2 linked regions of the Lacibacter sp. H407 genome follow. The protein of the gene in region 1 interacts with the protein of each later gene in a pairwise test. Links are inferred from orthologs where the notes say so. Each region holds a gene or a part of one and is shown on either strand. Other genes may lie near its edges.

What was found.
Region 2: the proteins of accC (region 1) and ribD interact in binary tests that used the Escherichia coli proteins (3 or more experiments, as listed by UniProt). The link is inferred for Lacibacter sp. H407 from one-to-one orthologs.

Annotation. Positions count from the first base shown.
Region 1 is NZ_JBBKTU010000003.1:38,085-48,471, forward strand. Bases 1,541-4,368 are described here. They hold accC (acetyl-CoA carboxylase biotin carboxylase subunit), read right to left. Parts: upstream 3,710-4,368; coding sequence 2,372-3,709; downstream 1,541-2,371. Other genes in these bases: WG989_RS20550 (glutamine synthetase III family protein), read left to right, coding at 1,541-2,245; accB (acetyl-CoA carboxylase biotin carboxyl carrier protein), read right to left, coding at 3,817-4,305. In the rest of the region: more of WG989_RS20550, read left to right, coding at 53-1,540; WG989_RS20565 (T9SS type A sorting domain-containing protein), read right to left, coding at 4,488-6,764; WG989_RS20570 (DUF7619 domain-containing protein), read right to left, coding at 7,280-9,748; WG989_RS20575 (DUF7619 domain-containing protein), read right to left, coding at 10,051-10,387. UniProt on the Escherichia coli protein: This protein is a component of the acetyl coenzyme A carboxylase complex; first, biotin carboxylase catalyzes the carboxylation of the carrier protein and then the transcarboxylase transfers the carboxyl group to form malonyl-CoA.
Region 2 is NZ_JBBKTU010000001.1:3,294,262-3,304,697, forward strand. The notes cover bases 4,491-7,367. They hold ribD (bifunctional diaminohydroxyphosphoribosylaminopyrimidine deaminase/5-amino-6-(5-phosphoribosylamino)uracil reductase RibD), read left to right. Parts: upstream 4,491-5,329; coding sequence 5,330-6,406; downstream 6,407-7,367. Other genes in these bases: prmC (peptide chain release factor N(5)-glutamine methyltransferase), read right to left, coding at 4,491-5,280; WG989_RS14415 (hypothetical protein), read left to right, coding at 6,408-7,292; WG989_RS14420 (IMPACT family protein), read left to right, coding at 7,334-7,367. In the rest of the region: WG989_RS14385 (alpha/beta fold hydrolase), read right to left, coding at 1-1,016; lpdA (dihydrolipoyl dehydrogenase), read right to left, coding at 1,376-2,782; WG989_RS14395 (MotA/TolQ/ExbB proton channel family protein), read left to right, coding at 3,104-3,802; WG989_RS14400 (ExbD/TolR family protein), read left to right, coding at 3,815-4,228; more of prmC, read right to left, coding at 4,384-4,490; more of WG989_RS14420, read left to right, coding at 7,368-7,936; WG989_RS14425 (YdcF family protein), read right to left, coding at 8,016-8,777; WG989_RS14430 (hypothetical protein), read left to right, coding at 8,874-9,371; WG989_RS14435 (hypothetical protein), read left to right, coding at 9,448-9,945; WG989_RS14440 (L,D-transpeptidase family protein), read right to left, coding at 9,953-10,436. UniProt on the Escherichia coli protein: Converts 2,5-diamino-6-(ribosylamino)-4(3h)-pyrimidinone 5'-phosphate into 5-amino-6-(ribosylamino)-2,4(1h,3h)-pyrimidinedione 5'-phosphate.

The sequences.
Region 1 (10,387 bases):
AGTAATATGGTGTTTTTTACGTTGTTTTGCGTTTGAAAAAAACTTACGCCACATGCAATCATTACGATTTAAAGCAATTGACAATTTAAACAACCATTCCGAGCCTAACATAGTAGGTTCAACGAAGATCACTGCCATTTTTGGTGAAAATGTTTTTACATTAAAAGTTGCCCGTGCATTTCTGAGCGACGAAGCTTATAAAAGTTTAGTTGTTTCAGTAAAGGGTGGTAAACGTATTGATCGCAGCATGGCCAGCCAGATCGCAAGCGGTATACGTCAGTGGGCCGAAACAAAAGGTGTTACCCATTACACACACTGGTTTCAGCCATTAACAGGTACAACAGCTGAAAAACATGATTCATTCTTTACGTTGAAAGGTGATGGTACTGCCATCGAAGAATTTGATGGCGCTGCATTGATCCAACAAGAGCCTGATGCGTCTTCGTTCCCGAGTGGTGGCTTGCGTGCAACGTTTGAAGCACGTGGTTACACAGCATGGGATCCATCTTCTCCGGCATTTATTATGGAGATCGGCAATGGTAAAACACTTTGTATACCTACTGTATTCGTTTCTTATACGGGCGAACTTCTCGATTATAAAGGACCCGTTTTGAAAGCATTAGAATCTGTAAACAAAGCAGCTCTGGATGTTTGTCATTACTTCGATAAGAACATTACAAAAGTTACTCCAACACTCGGTTGGGAACAGGAGTATTTTGTGGTTGATGAAGCATTGTTCAATGCCCGCCCTGATCTGGTGTTGAGTGGACGTACAGTATTTGGTCATTCACCTGCAAAAGGTCAGCAATTGGAAGATCATTACTTCGGTTCGATTCCTGAAAGAGTATATGCTTTCATGCGTGATTTCGAAAATGAATCATACAAACTTGGAATTCCATTACGTACACGTCATAACGAAGTGGCACCGGCACAATTTGAGTGTGCACCTATTTTTGAAGAAGTTGCAGTTGCGATCGATCATAACTCTTTGTTGATGGATGTGATGGATCGTGTTGCACGCCGTCATAAATTAAGAGTGTTGTTGCATGAAAAACCATTTGCCGGCATCAACGGTAGTGGTAAGCATAACAACTGGAGCTTGGCAACTGATACAGGAGTTAACTTGTTAGCACCTGGTAAAACGCCAAAAACAAACCTCATGTTCCTTACATTCTTCACGAATGTGGTACGTGCAGTTGATCAATATGCTGATATTTTAAGAGCATCTATCGCCAGCGCCGGTAACGATCATCGTCTCGGTGCAAACGAAGCTCCTCCTGCTATCATTTCTGTATTCGTTGGTAAATATCTGTTTGAAGTATTAGAAGCAGTTGAAAAAAGAGTAACCGATAAGTTCGACGAACAGGATGAAGCGATCTTGAAATTAGATCTGCACAAGAGCATTCCTGAATTGCTTTTGGATAATACTGATCGTAACCGTACTTCACCTTTTGCATTTACCGGAAACAAATTTGAATTCCGTGCTGTAGGTTCAAGTGCAAACTGTTCAAACGCAATGACGGTGTTGAACGCTATTATGGCGCAAACACTTATCACCTTTAAAGCAGAAGTTGATGCGTTGATCGAGAAAGGTGATAAGAAAGAAATTGCGATCATGCATGTGTTGCAGCGTTATGTTGCAGAAAGCAAAAAGGTATTGTTTGAGGGTGATGGTTACAGTGAAGCTTGGGCAAAAGAAGCTGAAAAGCGTGGATTGCCAAATGTGAAAACAACACCGCTTGCATTGGATGCAATGGTTACTAAAAAATCAAAAGAGCTGTTTGAAAGCACAGGTGTATTTACACACGCTGAACTGGAAGCACGTCATGAAATTGAACTCGAGAACTACATTAAGAAAGTACAGATCGAAGGACGTATCATGGGTGAGCTTTGCACAAGCCACATCTTACCTGCTGCGATCCGTTACCAGAACATTCTGATCAACAACATCAAAGGATTGAAAGATATCGGCGTAAAAGCTGATTCGTATGCAAATCAATTGCAGATCCTTGAAAAGATATCGGTTCACATCAATAAAGTGAGCGACTTGGTTGAGCAGATGATCGAAGCACGCAAAAAAGCAAACAACCTTACTGACACAAGAGCAAAAGCAATTGCTTATTGCGATGATGTTAAGGGTGTGTTCTTTGATGAGATCCGCTACCATGTTGACAAGCTTGAGTTGCTTGTTGATGATGCAAGCTGGTATCTGCCGAAATACAGAGAGTTGTTATTCTTACGCTAAGAAGCTACTTACTAATTTGGTTATAGTAAAAGACCTGCAGAAATTGCAGGTCTTTTTTCTTTTCATTTTATCCAAATAAAAAAGCCACTTAAATAAGTGGCTTTCGGGTATTAAAACAAGATCAACTTATTTCATTGTAAATCCTTCCAAGAACTTCGTTGTGAAATTTCCTTTCCGGAAATTTTCATCCAACATCAATTGCTGATGGAATGGAATGGTTGTTTTTACACCTTCGATCACATACTCACTCAATGCACGGCTCATGGTGTTGATGGCTTCCTCACGTGTACGGGCAACCGCAATAATTTTTGCGATCATTGAATCGTAATAAGGAGGAATTACATAACCCGCATACACATGCGAGTCGATACGGATACCATGTCCACCCGGCTGATGCAACGTGGTGATCTTTCCGGGAGATGGACGAAAATCGTTGTATGGATCTTCCGCATTGATACGGCACTCAATGGCATGCATCTGGGGCTCATAATTTTCACCGCTGATCTTTTCGCCTTGGGCGATCAATATCTGTTCTTTGATCAAATCAAAGTTGGTTACCTCTTCCGTTACGCAATGTTCTACCTGGATACGTGTATTCATTTCCATGAAATAGAAATTGCGATGCTTATCCACCAGAAATTCGATGGTACCTACACTTTCATACCCAATTGCACTTGCCGCTTTGCAGGCTGCATCACCCATTGCTTTTCGCAGCTCGGGCGTCATGAAAGGTGATGGCGATTCTTCTACCAGTTTCTGATGGCGACGTTGAATTGAACAATCACGCTCACTTAAATGACATACTGTTCCGTAGCGATCACCAGCAACTTGTATTTCAATATGACGTGGCTCTTCTACAAACTTTTCCAGATAGATGCCATCATTTTTAAATGAAGCTCCTGCTTCATTCTTCGCCATATCAAAATTACGTTCCAATTCATCTTCACTCCACACCACACGCATTCCTTTACCACCGCCACCTGCTGTTGCTTTTAAAATAACAGGATAGCCAACTTCACTTGCAATTTGTTTGGCATGGTCCACACTTTCTAATAATCCACCACCGCCCGGCACTACAGGAACCCCGGCTTTGATCATCGTTTCTTTGGCAGTGATCTTATCACCCATTGAACGAATCTGATCGGGCGTAGGTCCAATAAATTTAATTCCGTTTTGTCCGCAGATCTCGGCAAACTTTGCATTCTCTGCTAAAAAACCATAACCCGGATGAATGGCATCTGCATTGGTAATCTCAGCAGCTGCAATAATATTGGGAACATTGAGGTACGATTCTGCACCGGCAGGTTTTCCAATACAAACCGCTTCATCCGCAAACTTCACATGCAGACTCTCTCTGTCGGCAGTAGAATAAACAGCCACCGTTTTAATACCCATTTCACGACAAGTGCGGATAATGCGTAATGCAATTTCACCACGGTTGGCAATCAATATCTTTTTAAACATGGAGACAATTTGAAAATTTGAGAATTAGATAATTTGAAAATGAACGGCAATCTGAAATTTGAAAATGGTTTTGCATTTTCAAATTTTCAAATTAACACATTCTCAAATTAACTTGGGTCTACGAGGAATAATGGCTGATCATATTCAACAGGCGATTGATCTTCCACCAATATCTTTACGATCTTACCTTTTACTTCGCTTTCAATTTCATTGAACAGCTTCATCGCTTCAATAATGCACACCACTTTACCAGGTGTAACTTCTGAACCCACTTCAACAAACAGTGGTTTATCAGGAGATGGCTTGCGATAAAATGTTCCGATCATCGGACTCTTGATCGTGATGTATTTGCTGTTGTCATCAGCAGGTGCAGCAGTAGTTGTTGGGGCAGCTGGTGCAGCAGCAATAGCAGGTGCCGGAGCAGGAGCCGGAGCTAATGCAGGAGCCGATTGAAACTGACCAGAGATCACTGTTTGCTGTATGATCTCGTCTTTTTGTCGTATGGTTACTTTAAAGTCTTTTTCTTCAATTGTAAGTTCACTGAGATTCGATTTGTTGACCAATTTTATCAACTCCTGAATTTGCTTGAAATCCATGATCGTGAGGTTTAATTTAGTGAATAATAACGGGCGGCTAAGATAAGGGAATCAGTTCCAGAAATGAGCAATTTTTTACAATTTCGGGCAAAAATGGGCCAAAAATGCCCAAAATCATAAGAAAAACGACAAAAAACAGGCAAATCCGATGGCTCAAAAAATGCCAAGTTGATTCAAGAGTATTACTGAATAATGAACCTGCACGTGTACTGATCCTTTCCTACACGAAGACTGATCAGATAAAATCCTTTGGGCAAGTTACTGATGTCAATTGTTTGGTTAAACTGCTCCGTTGCAATTTGTCCTAAATTGGATCGATGCACAACCTTGCCATTCATATCTATGATCTGCAGATTCGCATTGCCGCTCAATCGTCCTTTTCTGAAAATAGTCACCAATCCGTTTGAGGGATTCGGGTAAAGCAACAACTGATTATCCGGGCGATCAATGTCAATCACGGAAGTAATGACTGTGTTGCGTAGGACCGTCAACTCATCATTTGTAATGACCGGCAAGTTGTAATCAAAATAAATATGTGCACGGTTCAGCACAGTATCACCGACTGCAAGATTCGATTTTGGCTTAATACGGTATGCAACAAAACCATGACTGGCCGGTTCGTTCTTACTACTATCGACTAACAGAATATTCGGAAAACTAAATTCAAGGATATGCGGCTTGATCATGTACAGCTGATAGGGATGGCTTGATGAAAGCATTTCAAAACTGCTCCAGTCAAGTTTGTTTGTCAACGTATCTCTGATCATTACAGTAAAAGCAGTATCGGTTCCGGTATTTTGAAAACGGATGAGATAGGTTAGAAATTCATCACCGGCCAATTGCTCAGGTGTAATAATGCCACCGTGTGTTTCTGTTTTGTCGTTAGGATCATACGAACCTTGTACTTGCTGGACCAAGTTGAATTGATTGTCTTCCGGTGTTTCATCAGCAATTAAAGGAAAGACAAATGATTTGAATAAAAGCGTATCGGTATTGTTCACTGCGGGTGGTGCTGCAATGCGCAAATCCAGATTGATGTACGATGTATCAAACGGTTTCATGGAAGCGATATTCCAGATCAATGTATCGCCAACTGTTGTATTAACAACAGGAGATGCAGAGACAAAACTAACTCTCGGGTTTTGTACAAATTTCACCTGCACATTTGAAATGGTTTCAGTTCCCTGGTTAGTGCAGATCAATTGATATTGAACGGGGAAACCGGGACGGGCAATATTTAGAGGAAGAAGATTAATTGAGAGATCTTTTTTAGAACCTATTGGTTGAAGGGCAAAGTTGATGGTGTCCGTTTTATCAAAAGCAGGAAACTGCAGATTAACTGAGGCGGGTGCAATAGTATAATACGGAAGAGAAGAAGAAACCTTGATTGTGTACTGACCAGAATCCAACGGAATATTATAACCGTTGTCCATAGACGAAGCAGCCGCTATTAATCTGTTGCCCTTTTTAGCTTCTATTTTTAAATTATTGATAAAATATTCTCCTATGTCTTTAATGCCGTTACTGTTATTGTCAATGAAAATATTGCCGGTAACAAGATTGTATTGTTCAGAAAAATTGAGTACTGTATTACTATAAATATCCCATTCGAAATCTATATCATGATAACGTTCTTCATTCAGGCTATTATTGATTACATATAAATTATTCCTGTTAGTGCCATCTATAAGATGGTAACCATTCCTAATTCCTGGAAGTTTGATGGAATCAACAAATTGAAGGATGCTGTCATAAACAGCCACATTTCTGTTTTCACTGGGCTTAAAAACATAACCAGTTAGATCAAAATAACTGGATGCATCAAATTTTACACCATTGGTATTACGATCGGTAACCACTAATCCATCATAACCAAGCTCACGAAACCTTACTGAATCTGACAAATACATTTTTTTATCTTTTGTAAAAAAGAAACTCTTTCCAATTAATGATGAATCAATTATTTTATTTTGAATTATATTCAGGGCTGTATCCAAATGCAGCATCCAGAGTCCGCCTTTTGTTCCTTCAACTGGTAAATCCATATCCTTTGAGTCGGAATAGCCAACTGCCACATAACCATTTACAGGATGATCATGTATGTGTATGAATTTATCAGATACACTGCCGCCAAAACATTTAATGTTCAATAATTGACCCGAGGAAGAAAATTTTGCAACAAAAGCATCATTCATTTGTGAATACTGACTGGCTAGTCGTTTATAAAAACTAGTATCATATTCAACTATTGTATCATAATTTCTATAGACTGTATCAAAAACCCCGCCTACTGATTTGTAGGCCGGCGAGGTTGTATCAACTGAACGCCGTTTACCTGCAAAATAATTTGTAGCAGACCATGTTTGTCCTGCAATTAAAATATTATTATTTCGATCAATATCTAAACTATATGCGAAATCCCATCTTGTACCCCCAACATATTGTTGCCATTCAAGCACTCCATTTGCTGATATTTTGCACAAATAAATATCAGCAAACAAAAATGGATCACCAACATACGGATGTTCATAACCAAATTCTTTTGTCTGATTAACTGTAAGCCCTAAAAATCCACCATCATTTGTAGGTATGATTTCTGAAACATCAGCCGAGTGCCCGTAAATCCAGTCTCTGCCAAAATAAACTTGCCATAAGAAGTTTCCGCCATTTCCAAATTTAGAAACGGATATCCGCCCTAAAGAAAAGTTATACGTATTTTGGTCTCCTTTTCTGCCAAGAACAAAAACTTCACTATTACTATTTTGTATTACTTTCCTTAATCTTTCAAGGGGGGGCCAATCACCTCGGTAAAACTGAGAATCTAAAATTTCTCTTTCCCACCTCACCCCCGAAAACTGGGCATTCACCAACGAACTGCTTATAAGCAAGAGCATTGTAAGAAGAATACTATTTGAGTATTGCCGACCCATAAGATAATTTTTATATCAACTACCTGGTTGTAAGATTTCAGTTTCTATTGTATGATAAATTTACATTGATAAATATCCCGTCCTGCCAGCAATCGAACGACATACATACCTTTCACTAATCCACTCACGTCAACTGATTGATTAAACTGCTCAGTGGAAATCCGTCCTAAATTGGATTGATGAACAACCTTCCCATTCATATCAATGATCTGCAGATTTGCATTGCCGTTTATTTGTCCTTTTCTGAAAATTGTTACCAAACCATTTGATGGATTGGGGTAAAGCAACAATTGATTATGCGGTCGATCAATATCGATCACGGAAGTAATGACTGTGTTGCGCAGAACCGTTAACTCATCGTTTGTAATTACCGGCAGATTGTAATCAAAATAAATATGTGCCCTGTTCAGCACAGTATCCCCAACTGCAAGATTCGATTTTGGTTTGATCCGGTAGGCAACAAAACCATGACTGGCCGGTTCGTTCTTACTACTATCGACTAACAGAATATTCGGAAAGCTAAATTCAAGGATATGCGGCTTGATCATGTACAATTGATAGGGATGACTTGATGAGAGCATTTCAAAACTGTTCCAGTCAAGTTTGTTTGTCAACGTATCTCTGATCATTACAGTAAAAGCGGTGTCGGTTCCGGTGTTTTGAAAACGGATGAGATAGGTTAGAAATTCATCACCTGCCAATTGCTCAGGTGTAATAATGCCGCCGTGTGTTTCTGTTTTGTCGTTGGGATCGTACGAACCTTGTACTTGCTGCACTAAGTTGAACTGATTGTCTTCGGGTGTTTCATCAGCAATTAACGGAAAGACAAACGATTTGAATAACAGCGTATCAGTATTGTTCACTGTTGGTGGTGCTGCAATTCGTAAATCAAGATTGATGTACGATGTATCAAATGGTTTTAGGGATGCAATGTTCCAGATCAAGGTATCGCCAATAGTTGCATTTACTACAGGCGATGCCGAAACAAAACTAACTCTCGGATTACGCAAAAATTTCACCTGCACATTTGAAATGGTTTCTGTTCCCTGATTAGTACAGATCAATTGGTATTGAACAGGAAAACCGGGACGGGCTATGTTTAGAGGAAGAAGATTGATTGAAAGGTCTTTTTTGTTGGGGATGGGTTGTAAGGCGAAGTCAATAGAATCGTTCACACCAAAACTTGTGAATTGAACATTGGCTGTTGAAGGAAAAATACTATAATATGGCAACGGCGATGACACTTTAATTCTATAGCTGCCTGTATCTAATGGCAAACTAAATCTGCCTTCTGTGTCAGTTGTAACTGTAAAAACGTTATTTTGTTTTTGTGCTTCAACTTTTACGCCATTTAGAAAAGATTCCCCCGCATCAAACAGATTGTTTTTGTTGTTGTCAACATATGTTTTCCCTTTAAAAAAATTGAACTGATCAGCGAAGTTGATGACGGCGTTACTATATACATCCCAATCAGGATCAGGTGAACCGAGTGGCCAGCTCCGAAATTCAAAATTTGTATTGTTCCCTATTAAATAAAGATTATTTCTGTTCATTCCAACCATAGAGTAATATCCGTGCTCCCAACCGGGGAATTTAAGTGAATCTACAAATTGAAGCGTACTATCATAAATCATTAATTTTTGATTATCAATAGGCTTATAGATATATCCGCTGGAATCAAAGTAACTAGACGCATTAAACTTTGCCCCATTTGCATTGTGTTCCCTTTCGATGGAACCATTATAACCAATTTGTCGAAATCGTAAAGAATCAGATAAGTACATTTTGTCATCTTTTATAAAGAAAGAACTCGTTCCAATTAAAGCGGAATCAACAATTATGTTTTGCACAATATTCAATGCTGTATCCAGATGTAGAATCCACGGTACGCCTTTTGTTCCCGCTGCTGGCAAGTCTAGGTCTTTTGAATCTGAATACCCAACTGCTACATAACCGTAAACGGGATGATCTTTTATATGTATAAACTTGTCGGTTGAAGATCCTCCAAAACACTTTATGTTCATTAATTGTCCGGCTGGGGAGAATTTGGCAACAAAAGCATCGTTCATTCTCATATACTGTCTGTACCATTCATTAGAAATTGCGGTATCTCTGTATATTGAATCGGAAACGCCTCCGTTGGTTTTATATGCCATGGAAGCTGTATCAACGGAACGGCGCTTACTGGCAAAGTAATTTGTTGCCGACCAGGTTTGTCCTGCAATTAAAATATTACCAAACCGATCAAGACTTAAATTAAATGCATAATCCCACCGTGTGCCACCAATGTATTTCTCCCATTCCAGAGTCCCGCTACTGGAAAATTTACATAAATAAATATCAGCATATTCAGAACCATCGTGCCTTCCATCAGGCAGATCAATCCCGAACTCCATTGTAGGATTTACAGTTAATCCTATAATCCCTCCATCATTTGTTGGCATTACTTCTGCAACATCTGCATTGTAAGAATCTCTATCCCCCCATAGCATACCAAAACGAGATTTCCACATATAACTTTTATCGTTGCTAAACTTAATAATTGATATGTTTCCTAAGGTAAATGAATGCATATTAGGTGGGCCCTGTCTCCCAACAACAAATACTTCATCTTTAGTCGAATGCGCAATTTTTCTCAGTACTTCTAATGGTGCGTGATCGCCTCTGAAATAAATGGAGTCAAGAAATTTTTGTTGCCACCTCACCCCCGAAAACTGGGCATTCGCAAACAAATTCAGTACTGCAAAAAGCAGCATAAAAAGAATTCGTTTGATGAATTGCTTATTCATAAACAATTTTTACATTATTACAGCTGTTATTGTATGATAACCTTACATTGATAAATATCCCGTCCTGCATGCAAGCGAACGATATACATACCTTTCAGTAATCTACTCACATCAACTGATTGATTAAATTGCTCCGTTGCAATTTGTCCTAAATTGGATTGATGAACCACCTTGCCATTCATATCAATGATCTGCAGATTCGCATTGCCGTTCAATCTTCCTTTTCTGAAAATAGTCACCAATCCGTTTGAGGGATTCGGGTAAAGCAACAACTGATTATCCGGGCGATCAATGTCAATCACGGAAGTAATGACTGTGTTGCGTAGGACCGTCAACTCATCATTTGTAATGACCGGCAAGTTG
Region 2 (10,436 bases), on another replicon or contig:
AATTCACGGATTGTTTTCAAATACAGCTCTGGCTGTTCAATAGATAGAGCATGTCCTGCATTGGGAATTACTGCCAGCCTATGATTTGGAAAAAGTTCCATGTATTCGTCAGTAAATCCCCAGTGCTGATTATCGTACTGTGCTTTCATTACTAAAACAGGAATAGTAGAATGCAGCAACTGAGGTCTTGGATCCTTCACAGTGAGTAGATTTTTAAATGTCATGATGGCTGCATAAAAACCGCCGCCAGGCTCGGGCGGAGCAATTTTGGACGTATCACGTACTGTTGATTTGTTTACTTCATATTCAAGGTATGTTTCAAATTCATCTGCTTCTTTATCGCCAGCTATCTTCCATCCGAAACGTGTTGCAAAAAAAGCCATTGCTTTTGTACGGATGTTATTCGCTTTCTTATTTCCCTGCGCATTACTGAAAACCGGTGCTTGTAAATGCAGGCTGTCGGGAGCTTTTACTGAAAGTAATTCTTTTCGAAACGGATAGATAGGGCCGGGGCAGGTAAAAATTATTTTGTCAATTTTTGTTTGATTTTCTGCTGCAAACAACACCGCTAAAATAGCACCCCATGAATGCCCGATTAAAATCACTTTCTCTGCGCCAATTTCTTTAATGATCTCTTCCAAGTCTTTTCGATGCCTTTCAGGAGTGTAGCCGGAAATATTTTTCAGTCTTGCCGATTGACCGCTTCCTATCTGGTCGTACAGATACACATCATAACCATCATCAGAAAAGTTTGAACGTAATTGAATTGCTTCATCTGTAAGAGCACCACCCGGGCCTCCGTTTAAAAAAATAAGTGGAAAAGATTTTTTAGTTCCTTTTCCTTTGAAGTACGTATAACCAATTTCTGATCCGGTTGATAAATGCCAGAACTGTGTATCTGCCCTCGGCTGCAATTTGGGTACATCATATTGTCTGGGAAAAAATACATGTACCAGGAAGATCACTGATGTAATAAGTACTAAGTATGCCGATGCTTTGAGCAATGTTCTTTTCATTTGCTTTAGAACGGTTATAAGATTGCGATAGTATGTTGCAATGCAGTAGTCTTACGCCTTGATTTGTTCGCAGCAAGGTCTCCCAATAGTTAAAGATGATTGACAGCAGCAAGCTTGGTTGCGACGCAGCGTGCTCGAATAAAAGCTGTTAAACTGAAACACGCAATGTCCCCGTCAGCTTAGTTCCACACCTTAGTTTGTGTCTCACGAACCAAAGGATTAGATGTAAGCTGATGCAAATTATTTGTACTGCGGTTGACAGCAAATAAAAAAGGACCATCGTTTCCGATGATCCTTATACATTGATGGTAATTAGGACGTTTTTGCTTCCTTCCTTTTGGGGAGGTTAGGAGGGGGCTTTAAATATCGATCGCTTCACCATAAGCAGCAGCCGTTGCCTCTTTCAACGCTTCGCTCATAGTTGGGTGAGGATGTACACCATTCAGAATTTCATGATAAGTTGTTTCCAGTTTACGTGCAACAACAACTTCAGCAATCAATTCAGTTACACCTGCACCGATCATGTGTGCACCAAGGAATTCTCCATACTTCGCATCGAAGATCACTTTCACAAAACCATCGGTGTTACCTGCAGCACTTGCTTTACCACTTGCCATAAAGGGGAACTTACCAACTTTTACTTCGTAACCCGCTTCCTTCGCTGCTTTTTCTGTATAACCTACACTTGCAATCTCAGGCGTGCAATACGTACAACCGGGGATGTTGTTATAATCCATTGCTTCAGGAGCGTGGTTGTATTTCTTTTCCATGTAAGCAATATGCTCAGCAGCATTGATGCCTTCTTTACTTGCAACGTGTGCAAGCGCCTGGCCCGGAGCTACGTCACCGATCGCATAAATACCAGCTACCGATGTTGCACCATATTTATCAACAACAATTCTTCCTTTTTCAGTTTTAATACCGTTTTCTTCCAATCCAATATTTTCAATGTTGGCAACAACACCTGCAGCGCTTAACAAAATATCAGCTTCAAGAACCTGTTCACCAGCAGCAGTTTTCACGGTTGCTTTTACACCTGCACCTGACGTATCAACTTTCGTTACTTCAGCACTGGTCATAATAGCAATGCCTTTTTTCTTGAACTGCTTTTCCAGTTCTTTCGAAATGTCTTCATCTTCAACAGGTACAACACGTGGCATAAATTCAACAATGGTAATTTTTGTACCCATGCTGTTATAGAAATCAGCAAACTCAACACCAATTGCACCACTACCCACCACGATCATTGATTTAGGTTGAGTTGGCAACACCATTGCTTCACGATAGCCAATGATCTTTTTACCATCCTGCGGCATTGAAGGCAACACACGGCTACGGCCACCTGTTGCAATAATGATATATTTTGCTTCAACTGTTTGTTTGCTTCCGTCGGCAGCAGTTACTTCCATTTTGCCTTTGCCGGCAACTTTTCCGTAACCCATGATCACATCGATCTTGTTCTTCTTCATTAAAAAGGTAACACCCTTGCTCATTTTGTCGGCCACACCACGGCTACGTTTTACGACACCGCCAAAATCGTGTTGCACATTGCTGGCAGAAATACCATAATCGGCACTATGTTTCATGTATTCATACACCTGGGCACTTTTCAACAAGGCTTTGGTTGGAATACAACCCCAGTTCAAACAAACACCACCAAGGCTTTCTTTTTCAACAATTGCAACTTTAAAACCAAGCTGTGAAGCACGGATAGCAGCCGGATAGCCACCGGGACCACTACCAAGAACAATTACATCGTATGCCATATTTCTTAATTAATAATGAGTAAATGGATAATTGGAAATTATCGGCTGCGAAGGTAGTTGAAGTGAGGGAAATAGCAAAAGGGAAGAAGCTACCAGCCGATAGCAGATAGTAAAGTCTGAGACTAGCTTTGCCACTTGCTACTATCCACTAACCACTATCGGCTGTCTTTTAGCTTTCCTCTAACACAAATCGTTAAAACATGGACGCATATTTGACTGTGGAAAATAAACAGTGAAAGGTCACGTTTAGATGCTTTGCAAGATTTACATTTGTTTGCATTCGGTAAAAGCTGAATGTGATTACTAAAACCATTGAACAGTATGAATTTCTTTCTTCTTCAGGTGCAGAATGCCATTGACACACTAACAAATGCAGCTGCAACACAGGCCGTTCCTAAAAAAGAGATACACTTGATCGATCTGCTGATGCAGGCAGGCTGGATCATGATCCCCTTACTTTTATTAAGTATTGCAACAGTGTATGTGTTTGTTGAACGCTGGATGGCGATCAAAAAAGCTACGGAAGTGGATACAAATTTCATGAATATTATACGTGATAATATTTTAAGTGGAAACGTTACGGCGGCCCGCAATTTTGCACGCAACACTGCTAATCCGGTTGGACGTATCATTGATAAAGGGTTACAGCGTATCGGCAAACCGATTGATTCCATTGAAAACAGTATGGAGAACGTGGCACAACTCGAAATGTATAAGCTGGAACGAAATGTAAATATTCTTTCAGTGATCTCGAAGATCGCTCCCATTTTTGGTTTTATCGGAACATTGGTGGGATTGATGCAACTGTTTTTTAATATCAACGCAACCGGTGAGTACGAATTGAGCACCATTGCCGGGGGTATCTATACAAAATTGATCACATCAATTACAGGATTGGTGATTGGTTTGGTGGCGTATATGCTCCACAATATTTTGCACACACAGGTGGAAAAAGCATTGAATAAAATGGAAGCATCTGCTGCCGATTTTCTTGATGTATTGCAGGAACCAACACGTTAAACCAACTCACGCATGAATCTAAGAAAGAAAAGAGCAGAATCATCGGAGGTGTTTACAGATGCGTTGAACGATATCCTGTTCATCCTGTTGATGTTTTTCTTAATTGTATCTACACTGGCCAATCCCAATGTGCGTAAAGCATCATTGCCAAAAGCCAAAAGCAATACCCGCAGTAAGCAAACGGTGGTGGTAACCATTGATGCTACCAATCATTTTTATGTAGGCTCCAAACCTGTCGATCCGTTGCTGATGGACACAACACTTTCGCAAATGATCAGTGCTAAACGTAACAGTGGCGAAGAGGTGAGTATTGTCATCAATGCAGATCGTAACGCCACCATTGAAAGTTTTGCTGCGGTGCTTCGTGCTGCTGATCGTTTGGGTGTAAAGGCGGTGATGAGTGTTGATAAAAAAGGTGTCGAGTAAAGTACAAAATGGGAAGTTGGAAGTAGAAGGCAAGCCACGGCTGAGATGTAAATAATTTTGAAACGGGCTTTTCAACATTGAGCAACTGCATTGGCGTCGCACTCTTGTACAACAGATCATTATTCAACTGAAGCCGGCAAAATACAAATCATCAACTACAAACTTGCCTTCAACATCCTGTCATTTCCACTCATATCTTTCCGTAATTCAACAGTAAATCCTTTTTGCTGAAATAATTCAACGGTTTCATTTCCTAATTGTTGGTTTATCTCAACATAAACAGCACCGTTCGGTTGGAGATGCTGTAATGCAAAATCAGCGATCTTTCGATAGAACAGCAATGCATCTTCATCAGGAACAAACAATGCTTTGTGCGGTTCAAATTCCAGCACATGTTTACTCATAGTGTTTGCTTCTGTTGTTTTGATGTAAGGCGGATTACTGACGATGATATCATACTTGCTTAATTCATTCCATTTGCTTTCATCTAAAAAATCAAGCAATTGAAAGTTGACTTCAGTTTCATTGTTTAAAGCATTTGTTGTAGCCGTATGCAAGGCTTCACTGCAAACATCAATGGCTGATACTTCGGTTTCCGGAAGATTTTTTTTGAGAGCGATGGGGATGCAGCCGCTGCCGGTGCCGATGTCGAGGATGGTTAGTGGTGAGTTGTGAGTGGTGAGTAGTGAAGCCGTACTTCCAACTTCGTACTTCGTACTTTTCTTCCCACTTTCCACTTCCTTCACGATCCAATCGACTAGCTCTTCCGTTTCCGGTCTTGGAATTAACACACTTTCATTTACTTCAAATTTCAATCCGTAGAACCATGCTTCATTCAGCACATACTGTAACGGACGATGGGTGAGGAGTTGCTGCAGAATACGATCGATCTGTTGGGTTTCTTCAACTGAGATGTTCTCTTGTTTGATGTGATGCAACTTCTTTTTAGCTACATGTTCAACAACCAATGCAGCCATAGCTTCTGCTTCAGATGGTTCATGTGCAGCAGTTAATGCTTGCCGTAAGTGTTGATATTGTTCCTGCCAGATCATACGCAAATCTACCTGCTTCTTCCGAAACCGCTATTTTTGCAGCCTTACAATGACCACCGACGAACAATATATGCAGCGCTGCATCGAACTTGCCCGTAAAGGCGCAGGTTCGGTTGCACCCAATCCCATGGTGGGGGCGGTATTGGTATGCAACGATGAGATCATCGGAGAAGGATGGCATCAACAGTACGGCCAGGCACATGCTGAGGTGAATTGCGTTGCTGCTGTCATCCCGACGAAGGAGGGATCTGCTGATCAAAGAATTCAACACTCCACTTTATATGTTTCCCTTGAACCCTGTGCCCATTTTGGCAAAACACCGCCTTGCAGCGATCTCATCATCAAACACAAGATCCCGAAAGTGGTGATCGGTTGTCGTGATCCTTTTAAAGAAGTAGATGGCAAGGGTATTGAAAAACTGAAAGCAGCAGGAGTGGAAGTGATCGTTGACGTTTTGAAAGATGAATGTATTGATCTCAACAAACGTTTCTTTACGTTTCACCAGCAGCAACGTCCTTATATCATTCTCAAGTGGGCGCAAACAAAGAATGGAATCATGGCTTCCAAATCATCAGAACGGTTATTGATCAGTAATGAAATGACCAACCGTTTAGTACATCAATGGCGCAGTGAAGAAGCTTCTATTCTGGTTGGAACGAATACCGCCTTGCTTGATGATCCGCAACTCACAAGCCGTTACTGGCCCGGTAAACAACCTGTTCGCTTGGTTTTGGATAAACATTTGCGTTTGCCCAACACGTTAAAGCTTTTTAATGATGAGGCAAGAACTATCATTTTTAATTCGATAAAAGATGGTGAAGAAGGCAATGTTCGGTACTATCAATTGCCGACGGATGCTGAAACTGTTCCTGCCTTATTAAATGCATTGTATCAACTCAACATTAATAGTGTACTTGTGGAAGGTGGTGCACAACTGCTAAAAAGTTTTATTGCAGCCGGTTTGTGGGATGAAGCAAGAATCATTACCAACGAACAACTAACTGTTGTTGATGGATTAGCTGCACCACAATTGACCAACGCTGTACAAACCGGTGAACAACTCATCGGAATAGATCGAATTGTGTACTCCAGAAACTCATCATTCATTACTCATCACTCATTGTAATATGCTTTTATTGTTGCTTGGAAGTATTGTATTCAGCTCATGGTTAACGTTATCGTTTAAACTACTTGAAAAGCTTGGCATTAATACCTTCCAGGCAATAGTTTTCAATTATATCACTTGTGTTATTACAGGCTCATTTGTAAACGGCGCATTCCCCATCAACAAAGAAGTAATTGGGGAAGAGTGGTTTCCATGGGCAATGGTCATGGGAACCATCTTTATTTCGTTGTTCAACGTCATTGCAAAAACAGCACAAACAATGGGTGTGGCTGTTGCATCAGTCGGGAATAAATTATCGTTGGTAATACCTTTTCTCTTTTCCATTTACCTGTATAACGAAGATGCCACAATTTTTAAAATAGTTGGGGTAATTGCAGCACTGATTGCAGTTGTGCTTACCTGCTGGCCCGGACCCGGACATGTTGAACCTTCGGGTAAAGTAGTAAAGACAGCTTATTTTCTGTTACCTGTTGTTTTGTTTGTCGCCAGTGGTTTGCTTGATACCATGATCAAGTATGTTGAAACAACTTATATCAACGACACAAATCAAAATGCTTATCTCATCAGTGCATTTGCCGCTGCTGCATCTATTGGTATCATCAGTTTGGTATTCCTGTTTGCAACCGGACGATTAAAGTTTGAACCAAAAGCTGTTGTTGCAGGTATCGTAATTGGTGTGCCGAATTACTTTTCCATCTGGTGTCTTATGGGTGTGCTGAAAGCCTATGCGGGCAATAGCTCAGCCATCATCCCGATCAATAATATGGGAATCGTTTTATTCAGCACAGTGGCAGCATTCCTGATGTTCAGAGAAAAATTGACAAAGCTTAACTGGATCGGAATAATCATATCAATCGCTGCCATTGCACTGATCGCTTACGGTTAGTTTTTTACTCACTATTCACCATTGACCATTCACAACATTAAATGAACGAAGAATTTTATTATACCATTGCCCAACCTGTTGTAGCTGAGTTTAAAGACCGGGGTAGTCGTTTTCTGGCCTATGCTTACCCGTTAATTTCTGTTGATGATTTTAAAACAAAGATGAAATTATTGAAAGAAGAACATCCAAAAGCAGTGCATCATTGTTTTGCTTATCGTTTGGGTGTTGACGGAAATACATTTCGTGTGAGTGATGATGGTGAACCATCGGGAAGTGCAGGTAGACCTATTCTTGGACAGATCGATAGCAAGCAACTTTGCAATGTACTGGTAGTAGTGGTGCGATACTTTGGTGGCACATTATTAGGCGTGCCAGGTTTGATCAATGCGTACAAAACTGTTACATCACTCGCTCTGCAAACAACGCCCATCATTCAAAAACAAATCGAAGTGAATTATCAATTACATTTTGATTATACACGTATGAATGATGTGATGATGATCGTAAAACAATACAACTGTACTGTGGTAAAACAAGAAACGAATTTGTTTTGTGATGTTGAGATCAGTATTCCCAAGAACAGGTTAGAAGAAGTGTTGTTTAAGTTAGGGGAGATGCATACGGTTGAAGTAAGAAAGTTGTAAGTGTTAAGTCCTAGGTTCTAAGTTAATGAAGCTAGTGCCTTTTAACTCCGTACTTCGTACATCAAATCTCGTACATGCTTCAAGCTTTCCCCGTCATCTTATACACCAGCAACCCCACCACTTCTTTCAAATAATTATCCCATCCCTGGAATGCATGATGCGATGGTGTAACAGATTCCCAGAATAACTGTGGATTATTGATCGATGTAAAGTTGCATGGATAAGCAACCGTATTCAACCCGACTTTAGTAAACACCTGTTGTGAACGTTTCATATGCATGGCTGATGTAATAAGCAGGTAAGGTCCTTTCAGTTGTAATGAATCAAGCAGTTTTTTTGAATACAATGCATTCTCATAAGTATTACGGCTTTGGTTCTCACTAAGGATATCATCTTTGGCAACACCCATTTTCAGTAATTCATCTTTTACAAAGTCGGCCTCTTTGTATTGCTGGCGTAATACACTACCACTGCCGCCGCTGATAAGTATTTTTTTGATGTGGCCTAGTTTGTATAAACGAATGGCCTGTATATACCTGTCGCTTGCACTGCCATAAAAACCCTGCTTGCTTTTAAATTCAAACGAAACAAAACCTGCCAGCAAAATTCCTGCCTGGTATTGTTCTCCGCTGGTCATTACTTTTTGTTTTGCCTGCCAGTTCAACGAAAGCTTGTGAATAATGTATGGATTTGAAAATAACAGAAACCAACTGATACAAAAAATGACCCGGCGGCGTTTCCGCTGCTGATCTTTCGTAAAAAAACTGATCAGTGCAAAAATAAGCAGCCAGTTAAAGGGCGACAGTAAAAAAGAGAGGAGCTTCGATAACAGAAAAAACATGGCGTGAAGATAAAAATTTCTGCTTCCCGTAAAACTTCTTTCCGCAAAAAATGCCTTTAGCAGGGATTTTGCAGCAGATCGTTAAAATGATCTTCTATGAAACAATTACTCGTCTCAATGCTGCTGCTCGTAACCTCTGTTGCTGTTTCGGCTCAATTAAAAGTGAAGCCCGATTGTGGCGTGTTAACCGTTGATGTATTCAAAGGCTGGATCAATGAAGCCAAACCAAATATCGATCCGGAACAAATAAAAGTGAAGCTGCCCTGTTTTACTTCGTTCGAAAAAGAAGGGCCTTCTTCTACCTGCGGCGGTGGTGTATATTATGATAATAAAGGGATCCGCTTTTATACGCAGCGTGATTATATTGTGATCAGCAGTACATTCAAAGGCAAATTCACAGCCCCGGTATTAGGTGCAAAAAAATCCAGCATGTTCAGCCGTTTCGGTAACCCTAAACTGAAAGATGCTAATTGGGAAGCCTATCAAATGGCCTATGGGATTATGATCGTGTACTACAATACGGCCGGCGTTGCAAACAAAGTGATCATCAGCACAAAAACGACGGATGATATTGATCTTTGCAGTACGAATTAACCCTTATACAACCAAGCTTCATTTGTTCAATTAAAACATATACTGGAGATTTGCAGTATTCCCTAAATTAGTGTCTATGAAATATGCTTTTCTCCTGTGTGCAATGTTAGGTTTTACAATGATCGCTAACGCTCAATTGAAAACAAAACCCGATTGTGGCGTTATTACCGTGGATGTGTACAAAGGCTGGATCAATGAAGCCAAGCCAAATGCTGATCCCGAACAGATCAAAGCCAAACTTCCCTGTTTTACATCGGCTGATAAAGAAGGCAACGAATCGGGCTGTGGCGGCGGCGTGTATTACGATGACAAAGGCATTTGTTTTTATGTGCAGCGTGATTATGTAGTGATCACCGATGCGTTCAAAGGAAAATTTACCGTGCCGGTGCTGGGTGTAAAAAGCGACGATCTGTTTGTAAGGTTTGGCAATCCAAAAGCAAAAGATGCAAATTGGGAAGCGTACCAAATGGCCTTTGGGATCATGATCGTGTATTACAACATGAAAGGCGTTATCAACAAAGTAATTCTCAGCACCAAATCAACGGATGATATTGATCTGTGTAACATCAATTAATTCGTTTTTATTTCTGTATCATCACCGGCGTTCCCGCTTTTGCATACCGTGCCAGATCATCAATATGTGTATTCTTCAATGAAATACAACCGTTGGTCCAGTTGTAAAAACGATCAATAAAATAATCGTTCCCCGGCTCCACGCCATGTATGCCGATGCCATTGCCAATACTTGCAGAGGCGGGAACCAACCCATTACTTTTTCTTGCTTTGAATTTCATTGCACTTTCATTGGTAGGATAATCGAGCATCAGCATCTTGCGCCATAACCTATGTTGATTGTTGTAAACAATTTTAAATGTGCCTTCCGGCGTACGCCGGTCGCCCTGCATAAATTTATCTTCCAACGGTTTTAATCCAAATACAACCGGATAAGTTGCAAGCAATCCTTTACTGTCGTAAACCCGTAACTGGAAATCAGATTTGTCGATCACGATTCGTACAGTACCCGACACAGCGCCTGCGGGCCTGAAATATTTCTGCATGGTACGG